DNA from 3 places in the Cetobacterium sp. ZOR0034 genome. Region 2 is predicted to be linked to each of the others. Evidence: riboswitches for the same ligand, from Rfam matches in the RefSeq annotation. Region 2 holds a riboswitch; each other region holds the start of a gene.
The links. A riboswitch is a leader RNA that binds a small molecule or an ion and turns the genes downstream of it on or off. The one in region 2 is predicted to bind cobalamin.

Region 1 (4,536 bases), on a different contig from region 2:
GGAAAAATTTTACATCTCTTCCTGCTGCTTTTGCTGCTCTTTCATACTCTGCAAAAGTTGGAGCTATTATAAGCACTTTTTTAGCTTTTACAGCTTTCATATATAAAAATAAAACTTCTGTGGCTCCATTTCCAACAACAACATTGTCTATTGAGCAACTATTATAGTTTGCTATAGATTGTCTCAACTCTACATAATCTATATCCGGATACTTCTCCAAAGCTTCGAAATTTTCTATAACTGCTTTCTTAAAGCTCTCCGGAACCCCTAAAGGATTTATATTAGAACTATAATCTAATACCTCTACTCCATCCTCTCTTTTCAATCTATAAATATTCCCACCATGTAAATCCATGTTCTCACATCCCATCTTTATACTAATTGTATTAAACTACTAAATAAAACAACTCCCACCAAAGATGTCATAAACATAATTTTATAACATTTTTTTATATCCTCTTTTTCAAACTCTTTTATTTTATCTCCTATTGTTGGCTTCTCATAAAGCTTTCCAAAATATCTAGTCTTTCCTCCAAACTGAACCCCAATAGCTCCTGCAAAGCTTGCTTCTGGATGGCCAGAATTTGGACTCGAATGATTTTTTCTATCTCTAAAAAATATCTTTAAAGGTTTTTTCATTCCCATTCCCAAAAGAAAAGTTGCTATTGGAATAATTAAAGCTCCTGATAATCTAGCTGGTATAAGATTAAAGAGATCATCTATTTTTGCAGATGCCATTCCAAAATCAATATACTTTTCATTTTTATATCCAACCATAGAATCTAAAGTATTTATAGCTTTATATCCCATAGCTAAAGGTAATGCTAAAGAGACTCCATCAATCATTACTAAACTTCCCAAAAAAGCATAAAACATCGGTGCTATTATCCCATCCACAGAGTTCTCAGCTATAGTTTCCATTGTACTTCTCACAACTTGAACCTCATCCATTTCGCCTGTATCTCTACTTACAAGATATGATAGCTCTTTTTGAGCTCTTTCTAAATCGCCACTTTTTAAAATTTTATAAACTTTTATACCTTCAGCTCCTAAACTTTTTGTTGCTAAAGTTGTATAAAGAAAGAAAATTTCTAAGTATTCTGAGCTTTTAGCTATATAATAAGAAGCTATTGCCGTTGTAATTATAACAACTATAGCCATAATAGCTCCCCAAAATTTTTTATTTTTAAATTTATAGATATTTTTTTCTATTATATTTATATAGTTACCTATCAATCTAACTGGATGTGGAAACCAATACGGATCTCCAAACATCAAATCTAAAACATACGCTATTAAAAATTTTAATGTGAAGCTCATACCTCGCCCTCCAAAATCTTATAAATAGCTTTCATGTCTATATTCTCTCTAAATATTTCTTCTAATTTATCTAGTTCACGAAGTCTATATTCATCAAAATCCATCTCAGACTCTTTTTTTTCAAGACCTTTCTTCTCTCTAATTTTATTTAAAATAAAATCAGAAAACTCAGTATTATCAAAAATTCCATGTAGATAAGTTCCAAATATATTTTCATTTACTGTTGCAATCAATCTATTATCCTCTGTACACGAAATCTCTTTTCCAGATGTAACTCCTTGATGAATCTCATATCCCTTTACAAAAATACTTCCCATACCTTCTAATAAACCACTGTTACCATTTAATACTCCGGAGTATTGAGTTGTAACTTTTTCCTTTTCCATGACAGTTTCTATATCTAAAAGACCTAACCCAGGTAGCTCCTTTATATCTCCTTCAATACCATACGGATCTAAAACTCTCTCTCCTAAAATTTGAAACCCTCCGCATATCCCCACAATAGGAATGCCTCTTCTAGAAAGCTTTATAATCTCTTGAGCGATCCCTTTCTCTTTTATATCTTTCAAATCATCTATGGTATTTTTAGACCCTGGAATTATTATTAAATCTTCATCTCCTAATTCATGAGCTGATGTAATATATTTTATATTTACATCCTCATTTATTGAAAGAGCATCTATATCTGTAAAGTTTGATATATGTTTCAATTTTATAACCGAAATATTTATCTCACCTTTTTTATTTTTTATTTTATTAAACTTCTCTGTAACACCATCCTCATCCTCTATGTCTAGTTCAAAGTATGGCATAACTCCTAAGATTGGAACTCCTGTTAGCTCCTCGATTTTACTTAACCCTGGTTTTAATATATCAACATTTCCTCTAAACTTATTTATAATCACACCTTTTACTCTAGCTCTTTCATCTGGTTCCATCAAGCAAATTGTCCCATAAATTGAAGCAAAGACTCCACCTCTATCAATGTCTGCAACTAAAATAACAGGCGCATCTATCATCTCAGCTAACCCCATATTAACTATATCATCTTGCTTTATATTTAATTCAACAGGACTACCAGCTCCCTCAACAACACATATTTCACTGTTATTTTTTATATAATCATATGCAAGCATTATATCTTTTTTTAACTCTGTTTTATAACTTCCATACTCTAATCCACCCATGTTTCCGATAGATTTTCCATTTACAATAACCTGAATTCTTCTATCGCCAGTTGGTTTTAGTAAAATAGGATTCATAGTATAGTGAGCATCCACTTCACAAGCTACAGCTTGTACAGCTTGAGCTCTTCCCATTTCATGCCCAGATTTTGTTATATAAGAGTTCAGTGCCATGTTTTGAGATTTAAAAGGTAATACCGCGTGTCCGTCTTTAAAAAATGCTCTACATAAGCCCGTTACTGTTATGCTCTTCCCTGCTCCTGAAGATGTCCCAACAACCATTATATTCTTATGTTTCATATATCTTTCTCCTAACTTTAATTGAAGTTTAGCGGAAATATAAAAGTGCGAAAGTGAATAAAATTTTTATAATTAGAATTGAATGTAAACAAATCTAAATATAAATCTGTTCACCGCAGATTTTATATTTTCTTAAAATATTGATGGCAGATATCCTGACTCAGATTCATCCTACTCTTAGGCCTTCCCATAAAATTACAGTGGCTTAGTCTAATTTCGTCCTCCTTACAGTGGCGGGACCGTGTGAGATTTTCACTCATCTTTCCTTTTAATCAACTTCTTGAACCATTAATACTATACATATTTATCATAATTATACATAATGATAATGTACAAGTCAATCATTTTTAAAATTTATCGTTTATAAACAAAACTAAAATAATGCATTTAAACCTATCTTTAGTCATTTGTGTTAGAGATTATAACAAAAAGAGCCTTCAATTGAAGGCTCTTTAATCTTTTAATACGGTTGACTATAATACGGTTTTGTATTTTGCTGATTATTATATTGGTTATTATATTGTGGCTGAGTATATTGTGGTTGTTGCTGGTAATACGGTTGCTGATTCACATCTTTTATCGTTTGAGTTTGATCCTGAACTGATCCAACTAATGCTCCTGCCGCTGCACCTATTCCGGCTCCTAAAAGTGTAGCCTTACTATCTCCACCGATAGCTTGCCCTAGCAATGCTCCCGCTCCTGCACCAACTGTTGTTGAGCCTATTGTATTAGAACCTACATTAGAGCAACCTGATAAAATTAAAACTGAAAATATTGATACAATTAATATCTTTTTCATTTCATTCACTCCTTTTAACTATCTATTACTCTTCCACTATTACAGTTTTATTAATCATAAACTTTATTAGTGAGAATAAAAAGAATGGTGAAGCCAATCCAAAAGTTATTACAACTAATAGTGTCCACCCTAATAAAAACAATAAACTATCCGCAAATCCAACATCACATCTTAATCTTTTCATTTTTTCACCTCTTTTTTATTTTTAGTATTCTATATTAATATAATGTTTCTTTTAATTTTACAAGCTTTTTTTTACTTTCAGAAACTAGACATCGAATAATTATTGATGTATAATAAAAAGATAAGATAAAACATTTAAAGAAAGAGGAATCAAAATGACTAAAGAACTATTTAAAGGAAGTGTAGTTTTAAATCCTGTTCCAGCTGTAGTTATTACATCTAAAAATAAAGATGGTAAAGAAAATGCTTTTACCGTTGCATGGACTGGTACTATCTGTACAAACCCACCTATGCTTTCAATTTCAATTAGACCTGAAAGATTATCATATGAATATATAAAAGAAACTATGGAGTTTACCGTTAATCTTCCAAATACTTTCCAAGTTAGAGAAACCGACTATTGTGGAGTTATATCTGGTAGAGATGTCGATAAAATAAAACATCTTGGTTTAACTTCAAAGCCAGGACATCATGTAAATTCACCCTATATCGAGGATTTTCCTATAAACATTGAATGTAAAGTTAAACAAATCATACCTCTAGGAACTCATGATTTATTTTTAGCTGAGGTTGTTGGATCTCATATAAATAAAAATATAATCGATGAAAAGGGAAAGATTCACTTCGAATGGGCTAACTTAATAAACTATTGCCACGGAGAGTATTTCCCAATGTCTAAAAAACCTATTGGACAATTTGGATTCTCAGTAGCTAAAAACCCTCTTTTAATAGAGAAATATAAACATATCA
Region 2 (4,536 bases):
AGAGGGCGGATATGGAAAATTTACAATCTCAGTTGATAAAGATGATGAAGAGTTTAGATGGAAATATCTTTTAGAACCAGAGATAATAGAAAGTTTAAAATCAACTAATCTTTTTAAAAATGTAAGTGCAAATATAAGTACTAGAGTTTTTATTGAAGTGGGGCGTAGACGTGAGATGATACAGCTCACTGCAACTACTCCAGACTATGAGAAAATTGACAAAGCTGAATATCTTTACGGTAGAGCTTTTCTTCCATTTGAATATGAAAAAGGTGAGAAAATCTTAGTGATAGATAATCTTACCGCTAAAAGTCTTTTTGGTAGTTCAGAAAATGCTGTTGGAAATGAGATGTCTTTTGCTATTGGAAGAAAAAATAGCCCTATCACTTATAAAATTGTTGGAGTTTTTAAAAATCCATTAGAAGAACTTGTGAAAGTTATGGGTGGACAAAGAATCCCTAGATTTATGAGAACCCCACTTAACACGTATGATAAAGTTTATAATCTATCTACAGGAGGATATAACTCTATAATTGTAGAATCTAAAAACCCTGAAGAGTTAGCTACTGATATGAGTGCTGCTAATAAAGTTTTAGAGGATATTAGCGGAGTTAAAGGACTATATCAAGTTGAAACTATGAGTAATGCTGCTGCTTCATTTGATAAAATTCTAAGTACTTTAAATCTATTTATAACTTTTGTTGCTGGTATCTCACTTTTTGTTGGTGGAATCGGAGTTATGAATATAATGTTAGTTAGTGTTATTGAAAGAACAAAGGAGATCGGAATAAGAAAAGCAATTGGTGCTACAAACAAAGATATACTAATTCAATTTTTAATGGAGTCTGTTATTTTAACAGGAATCGGTGGAGTTGTAGGTGTAGTTATTGGAGTTTCGTTAGCTCTTATAATTGGATACTTTGTAAATATCCCTCCAGTATTTTCGATATTTTCAATATCATTAGCACTCGGAGTTTCAACATTCATAGGAGTTATCTTCGGAGTCACACCAGCTAAAAAGGCTTCACAACTTAATCCTATAGATGCTTTAAGAGCTGAATAACTTAAAAAAATAAACCCCGTATAGTTAAAAACTAAAACGGGGTTTTATCTTTTTATTTTTTATCAACTAAAATAGATTCAAAATTTTCTAAATCAATATGACAATAACCATTTGGATTTTTCTTTAAATAATTTTGATGATATTCTTCTGCCAAATAAAAATTTTCCAAAACTTTTATCTCAATTTGAATTTTTTCAGAATAACTTTGCTGTAGAATTAATATCTCCTTATCAATTATTGATTTATCATTTAAATCAGTATAATAAATCCCTGTTCGATACTGTGTTCCTCTATCATTACCCTGTTTGTTTAAACTAGTTGGATCAATAATTCTAAAATAATATTTCAAAAGTAGAGGTAAATCTATAATATTTCTATCATAAATCACTTTTACTGTTTCGGCATGACCTGTATGTCTGTATATAACATCTTCATAGCTTGGATTTTCTGTAGAACCATTAGCATAACCTGAAACAACATCTATCACTCCAGATATTTTTTTCATATAGGCCTCTACTCCCCAAAAACATCCTCCGGCTAAATAAATCTCATGAATATTTAAGTTTGAATCGATATTTTTAATTTTCATAAAATCACCTCATCTACATTATATACAAAATTTGTTAATTTTAATACTAAATATCTTTACTTTTTGCATATCCAGCTTTTTTTTCTATAATATCAATACTTCTATGCTTTTCTAAAAATTTTGCATTCCCTACAAACATATCTTGAATTTCAGGAATCTCTCCTAAAGGAGTTAATTTTACTTTTACTTTGAATCCCTCTTTCTCTAAGTTTTCTTTCCAATCTCCAGCTATATCATTTTTTGCATGATCTCCAGCTACAAACATCATAGGCATTAAGACAACTTCTTTCTTTCCAGCTTTTTTCAATTGTCTCACAACAGTTTCAAAAGTTGGATATCCTTCAACTGTTCCCACATAAATTGGTTCATTCATATCTTTTGCCATATAGTCAAACATTGCATAAGCTGAAGTAGCAGAATTATATGTTCCATGTCCTACTAAAACTACTCCTTCTCTTTTCCCTAGAGGTGCTGCTATTTTCATTATCGCCTTTATTGCGTCTTCATAATGATGTGGATCTGTTAGAAGTGCATCCCCTATTCTCAAATTATTAAAATCTTTTGAATGAAGTAAAACCTCTCTTTTTATTGACTCCATTTCCACACCATCTATTATATTTGTTGGTTGTATAATAACATTTTTATACCCTTGTTTTTTTAATGAAGTCAAAACTTCACTCGGATTATACTTCTTTATTCCCTCGTTAGCCTCTACTCTTTTAGCAACAATTCTCGAAGTATAAGCCTCAAAAACATCAGCTTTTCCTTCAAAAGCCTTAATTGCTTTTTGATTGATTCTATCGATTGTTTTAGCTCTCGTGTCTTTATGTGTAGTTCCAAAATGTGTCATAATTATAGCACTTTTTCCCCCTGTATAAAAATTTGAGTCCTCAAAAGCATCTTCACCATGAGCTAGAATTAATGCTGATGACAAACAAAATAGTGATAATAATAATTTTTTCATAAAAATAACCTCCCAAATATAATTTTAAATTTGAGAGAAGAGCTTAAACTCTTCTCCGTCCTCGCAGATTATAATGGCAGGTCTCCTGACTCAGATTCACTTTACTCATATTCCTTCCCAAATTTTAAAATAAAAATTCAGTGGATTAATCTATTTTCATCCTCTTTACAGTGGCGGGACCGTTTAAGCTTTTCACTCAATTCCCTTTTAATCTTTCGAACCATTACAGAGGTATATTATCATTACATTGTATTTTTTTCAATCATTCTATAAAAAAAGAATACTCCGTGAGCTATATATATATTATGTTGATATTTAAATATCTATTTTCTTTTATTCTTATAAAAATATACAATATATATTCTAGACACTAAAGCTCCGATTAATGCTGCAAAAAAGTTATAACCATTGTTTTGTGCCAAGAAATAAAAACCCCCTAAAAGAATAATAATTCTCACTAGAGATGTGATAAATATAAATAATGACGGATTTTTAAATCTTTTACTTTCATTTACTCCAAAATCTAGACTATAAAAAAATAAAAACCCTAAAACAATCCCACCTACAAATGCAATAACCATCCTACTCATCTCCTTATATTTAAAGAATTTACACCATTAATTCCATATTTTTATTTACTGTAAAATAAACAACTTTCCTTGCAATTAATCTACATTTTAAAATATACAATAAAAGTATTTGACTTTTTTTATTTTTTGTTATATTATTTTAATACAGTCTTTATATTTTGGCAAAATAAGGGAAACCTTATGACGCAAAGCTACAGGGTCTTTTAAATGACAGCCAGCTACACTTTATAGTGTAGTTGGTTTTTTTGTTTTTATTAGGAGGGAATTAATGAGAAAAATTTTAATGTTAAGCACTTTATTTGGGGTGGTGTCTCTAAATCTTTTATCAAATGAAGGACAGTCTAATCAAGCAATAATGCAGATTAATGCTAAGGTTTTAAAACCGCTAACAGTAAAAGCTGATAAAGATCTAGAGTTCGGCGATATTTTACCTGGAACTTTCAATCAAGCTTTTTCTAGTTTCTCGCTTCAAGGAGAATCTAATTCGAAAGTTAGAATAACTTTTGAAGGTGTAAAATCTGAAGGAGATAGTTTTAGAGTTCCTTTAAAAAATGGGAATAATACTTTCACAATTTTATTTAATTGTACTCAAATAAATAAACCTGGTGAATGGATTACTCCTGGAAATGATGTTATTGAATTATCTGACTCAGGAAAACAGATTCTGAATATTGCTGCTTCGACTGATGTAAGTCGTGACCAAGCTCCGGGAATATATTCAGGGAATTTCACTTTAAAAGCTCATTATAATTAATTGTCATAATCAAATTCACAATAAAAGACATCCTTCATAACAGTATAATTACTATTACAAAGGATGTCTTATTTTTATCTTTCAGCTCTTATTTCGCTTACAACTTCTAATAAAAACTTCTTACATTGATCATTTTTTATTGTATAATAAACCTCGTGTAATTCGTGTGATGGAAACTCTGCTAATAAAATATTCATAGCCATTCTATCTCTATAAATATCACTTCTATTTAAGCTTCTCTCTATTCTTCTTAGACTCTCTTCATCTTCTTCTAAAAGATTATCTACAATTGTATTTGCATTTTTTATCATAATATCTAGATTTGTTAATCTATCTCTACGATTTCTGACTTTGTTCTTCTCATAAAACTTCTTTCCTTTGTTTAACTCTTCTAAAAGACCAAAAAGATTTAATTCAGGATTTTTCTCTAATATATTTAATATCTTTCCGTATATTATATTACTCTCTTTATCCTCAGGACTTTGTTTTTCTAAAGCCATCATATATTTTTTTGAAATTTTTACTAATATCTCATTCATTGGAAATTCCTCCATAACATTTTCTCAGATTAATAGT
Region 3 (4,536 bases), on a different contig from region 2:
TAAAAAAATAGAGTATAATAACTTTATAAAATTAAAATAAGGGGGAATAAATGAGGATAATATTTTATATGTTTTTGATATCTTTAAATTTGTTTGCAATTACTCAGGAGTTAACATTGAATTATAAAGCTAATGAACCATTGTTAGGAAAGGGACACTATTTGATTTTATCAGATGTACCAGTAGCAACTTATCCAAATACAGTGGGATATTTTTCAAGCGTTGATATAGTGGGGAAGAATTTAACGATAGGAAAAGATTTGGAAAGAGTTATTATAAAAAAAGATGGAAATGTTTTACTTCAAAAAAATGTGGAGTGGGAGCAGTATAGTTTTACAGTTGAAAATATAGAGTTGGGTGGACTTACTATAAATCTGAGATGGAAAAATTTGAATCGGCAAAAAATGGAACTTATGGTAGATCAGTGGAACTTGGTAAAAGGTAAATATGAACTAGAGATAGAGTATCAATATTCGGATAGAAAAGAAGTTTTGAAACTAAGTATTAATATGCCTGAATTTAATCCTGAAATATATTTAGATTTTGATTATAAAACTCCGATTTTGAAGAAACAGGAGTATGGTAAAAAATATTTGATTATAAAAAAGATAGGTTTGAATGATTATGATCTAGAAATAACTAAAAACAAGGTAAATTCGGAAGGACTAAAATTGAATTTAGCTAAAGAAGCTTCATTGAAAATCGTTCAGGAAAATATAGAGAAGCAAGAAAGTTTAGAAAATGTTAGAATTGTTCCTTTAAAAGAGGTATATCCTAATATTTATATCGAGCAGTTAAATGATGATATATTTAATGATACGAAAGAGATTTATATAGGGTTAGAGTTGCCTCAAAACTTGGATTTAAATATGAATTATAGAATTGAGGGAGAGGTATTAAGTCTTAGTTACAATAGAGTAAAAAAGGTTTTGATTGATAAAGTTTTTATATTAGCTATGAAAAATGAAGTTTCAAAGACGATAGCCTTAGATAAATGGTATATACCTGGGCAAAAAATATATATTGATGATTTTAGAGAGGTTCAAGGGTATTATTTATTAGAGGAAACGGGAGTATTGTCTGGAAAATATAGTGGTCTTAAAATAAAAGTAAATGATATAGAAGAAGAGATAGATGAGTTTGGAGAAAGTGAAGAGATAGATTTAGATTTTGGAAGAATGAAAATTGAAAATGGAAGAGCTTCTATTTGTATTGATAAGTTAAATCATTTAATTCAAGGGTCGGAAATTAATTATAAAATTTTTGATAAAAATGAAAATATTATAGAGAGTGTTCGTTTAAAGTTTTATATAGAAAATTAGTTTATAAAATATTATTAAATAAAAAAGGTGAGGTGTGAAATTATGAAGAAATTGGTATTAGTTTTGTTTGCGATTTTTTTAATGGGAGGATGTTTTGCTAAAAAGGTAGATGTGTTATCAAAAGTTCTCGATAATACTTACAGTTTAGAGAATGTAATTGAAGAAAGTCAGATTGATGTTTTTTTTCAGAAGGAAAAAATAGTAGGTAATTCTGGAGTGAATAGATATTTTGCAACTTATAAAATAGATGGAGATAAAATTTCTGTGGGGGAAATAGGTACAACTAGAATGATGGGACCAGAAAATTTAATGTTACAAGAGCAAGGGTATTTAAAAAACTTAAAAGAAGCACAAGAGGTTAGAATAACAGAAAATGGAATTCGAATAGTTACAAAAAGTGGAGTGGAATTAAATTTTGTTAAGAAATAAAAAAATATTAATAAATATAATGATTTTGTTCTTACTCTTGTTGACAGGGTGCTCATCAGCTAAAATTAGTGAAAAAGAAAGACAGGTTAGAGTAGTTAAAATTTCAGGCTTTTACAACAATTGGAAGGGGACTAAATATAGATTAGGTGGAACTACTAAATCGGGAGTAGATTGCTCAGCTCTTATGCAACACTTATATAAACAGAAGTTTGAAGTTAGTTTACCTAGGACAACTGAAAAGATGTCCTTAGAAGGGAAAAAAATAAAAAATAGAACTCACTGGGAAGTTGGAGATTTGTTATTTTTTAAAATTGGTAGAAAAAAAATACGTCATGTAGGTGTTTATTTAGGAAATAATAGATTTTTACATGCATCAACCTCTAGAGGGGTGATTATCTCTGAGGTTGATGATTATTGGAATAAGCATTTGTGGCAAGTTAGAAAGGTTTTGTAAATTATACCTAAATTGTTATTATATTTTAAATGTACAGATAAAGTTTTTGTTATAAAAAAATTATATTGGAAAATATTAAGTAAGATGTGTTAACATGTGAAGTACTAAAAAATGACATCTTAATATGGAAGTGTGGTTAAATTCCACTACGGCCCCGCCACTGTAACATTGACGAAAGCACAAAAGCTCACTGAGGTAACTTGGGAAGAGGTGCGAGTAGGGTGAAATGAGTCAGGATACTTTTAAGATGATACTTCGAGGGAGGAAAAATGAATAGAAAAATCATGGTGCTAAGTCTTTTGACTTACACAACTTTGGCTTATTCAAAGTTAGATGAGAGGATTATAAAACTGGAAGAAAGTGTTATAACCACAGATAATTTTGAAACCAATATCAAAGAAACAGGAGCGAATATAACAGTTATAACAAGTGAAGAGATAGTTGAAAAAGGGGCTCAAAATCTTGTGGATATTGTAAGGATGGCACCTGGAGTTATTGTATCACATTATTATGATAGTATTAGATTTGATGTGCGTGGAGCAGGGAGTCCTGTTCATGCAGAAAAAAATACCATAGTAACATTGGATGGAGTACCTATAAAAGGAGATCAGATAACAAATATTCCAATAGCAAATATTGAAAGAGTAGAAGTTGTTCCTGGCGGTGGAGGGATTTTATACGGTGATGGAGCTATTGGAGGAATTGTAAATATTAGATTAAAAAAAATTGATTCATTTTCAGAGGGGAAAAATTATTCAGGGCATATATCAGGATCTGTATCAAGTCATGAATCTAATAAATTTGGTGTTGGTGTGAATACAAAAATGACAGAAAAAATTGCAACAAGTATTGGATATAACTCTAGCTTACAAAGAAGTGATAAAAGAGGCGATGAATATGGAGATATATTTAGTAAAAGAAAGAACTTTGTGCTAAGTACAAAATATAATTTAAATGATGGAGAGATTGACTTTAGATATACAAGAGATGAAAAAAAATATGCTAAAGATGGTGATGTACCAGAGGATATTTATGAAAATGATAGTAGAAATCCGGGGAATATTTCAAGAGGTGAATCACATAGCAATGATTATTACTTAGGATATAGATATGATTTGAATAAAAAAACTCAACTGTACTCTTATTTAGGTTTTTATGAAAAGAAATTTGAAACTCATAATCCAAAAACAGGAACCGTAATTCCTAAAGATGATGAGGAAAAATTTTATGGGAAAATTCAATTAAAGCATAACTATACAGAGAGTGATTATTTTATGTTAGGAACTGATTTAACTAAAGAGATTGCGACTCCACAAGATAAACGAATTGATGATTCAACAAAAGATAGTTATGGAATATTCTTAATGAATGAAAATAAAAGAGGTAAATTTACATTTTTACAAGGTGTTAGATACAATACTGCAGAGTATAACTATTATTTTAGAAATAGATCACCTATTCCAGAAGAGAAGTGGGATACTAAAAATAAGACAAAGTATAATGACTATTCTTACACTTTGGAAACGAGATATTCCTATAATGAATCAGGCGTTGTTTATGGAAAATTATCTAGAGATTTTAGAACTCCGTTAATATCAGAGATGCGTTATACAGTAAATGCTGAAAAATTAAACCCACAAACACAAGATACAATAGAGTTTGGTGTGAAAGATTATATAAATGATACATATATAAGTTTGTCAACATTCTATAAGATGACAAGAGATGAAATCTATTATAGTGGTGAGGAGTATTCGAATTTCCCATATTATAATATTGGAGATACTGAGAGATACGGTGTAGAAATTTTTGCAGAACATTATTTTGAAAAGCTTACTTTAAATACATCAATAACATATATATATCACAAAATAAAAGATTCTAAATTTGATAGTTTAAAAGATAAAGAGGTTCCTTTTATTCCTAATTGGAAATTGGGATTTGGTGCAAGATATGAATTTACACCTAAAATAGTTGGAAACGCAGATGTAATTTACTATGGAAGATATTTTGACTCGGATGATCCTACAAATATCAGAAAAAAGGATCAAGGAGATTATGCAACTGTTGATATTTCATTGTCTTATAAACCTTTAGAATCTCTTACATTAACTGGAAGAGTTAATAATTTGTTTGATGAAAAATATGCAACATATGTGGGATATTGGGATGATATAAGACAATATAATAGAGGGGATGGAAGAATTTATACGTTGGAAGCGACTTATAAATTCTAAGGTAGTTATGAAGAGGCTGAGAAATATTTTAAAGGAAGCTAAAGAAAAAATTGTAAAATCAAACGGTGAAAGAGTTTGTAATCAGACGAGTAAT

Region 1: linked by a shared signal. The riboswitch ahead of L992_RS07345 (cobyric acid synthase) and the one ahead of L992_RS06780 (sirohydrochlorin cobaltochelatase) in region 2 are both predicted to bind cobalamin.
Region 3: linked by a shared signal. The riboswitch ahead of L992_RS12805 (TonB-dependent receptor) and the one ahead of L992_RS06780 (sirohydrochlorin cobaltochelatase) in region 2 are both predicted to bind cobalamin.

What each region holds. Positions count from the first base shown of each region.
Region 1 covers NZ_JTLI01000033.1:4,912-9,447, reverse strand. The annotation lists gene cobD (threonine-phosphate decarboxylase CobD) at 1-355, opposite strand, end outside; gene cbiB (adenosylcobinamide-phosphate synthase CbiB) at 373-1,320, opposite strand; gene L992_RS07345 (cobyric acid synthase) at 1,317-2,804, opposite strand; cobalamin riboswitch at 2,932-3,109, opposite strand; gene L992_RS07340 (YMGG-like glycine zipper-containing protein) at 3,265-3,603, opposite strand; gene L992_RS13490 (hypothetical protein) at 3,629-3,787, opposite strand; gene L992_RS07335 (flavin reductase family protein) at 3,942-4,536, shown strand, end outside.
Region 2 covers NZ_JTLI01000029.1:19,145-23,680, forward strand. The annotation lists gene L992_RS06770 (ABC transporter permease) at 1-1,063, shown strand, start outside; partial or broken gene msrA (peptide-methionine (S)-S-oxide reductase MsrA) at 1,119-1,622, opposite strand; gene L992_RS06780 (sirohydrochlorin cobaltochelatase) at 1,699-2,616, opposite strand; cobalamin riboswitch at 2,674-2,856, opposite strand; gene L992_RS06785 (ATP synthase subunit I) at 2,940-3,197, opposite strand; cyclic di-GMP riboswitch class I at 3,357-3,432, shown strand; gene L992_RS06790 (DUF4402 domain-containing protein) at 3,475-3,960, shown strand; gene L992_RS06795 (hypothetical protein) at 4,035-4,499, opposite strand.
Region 3 covers NZ_JTLI01000113.1:3,830-8,365, reverse strand. The annotation lists gene L992_RS12820 (hypothetical protein) at 51-1,322, shown strand; gene L992_RS12815 (META domain-containing protein) at 1,365-1,751, shown strand; gene L992_RS12810 (NlpC/P60 family protein) at 1,738-2,205, shown strand; cobalamin riboswitch at 2,278-2,468, shown strand; gene L992_RS12805 (TonB-dependent receptor) at 2,475-4,442, shown strand; gene L992_RS12800 (YkgJ family cysteine cluster protein) at 4,450-4,536, shown strand, end outside.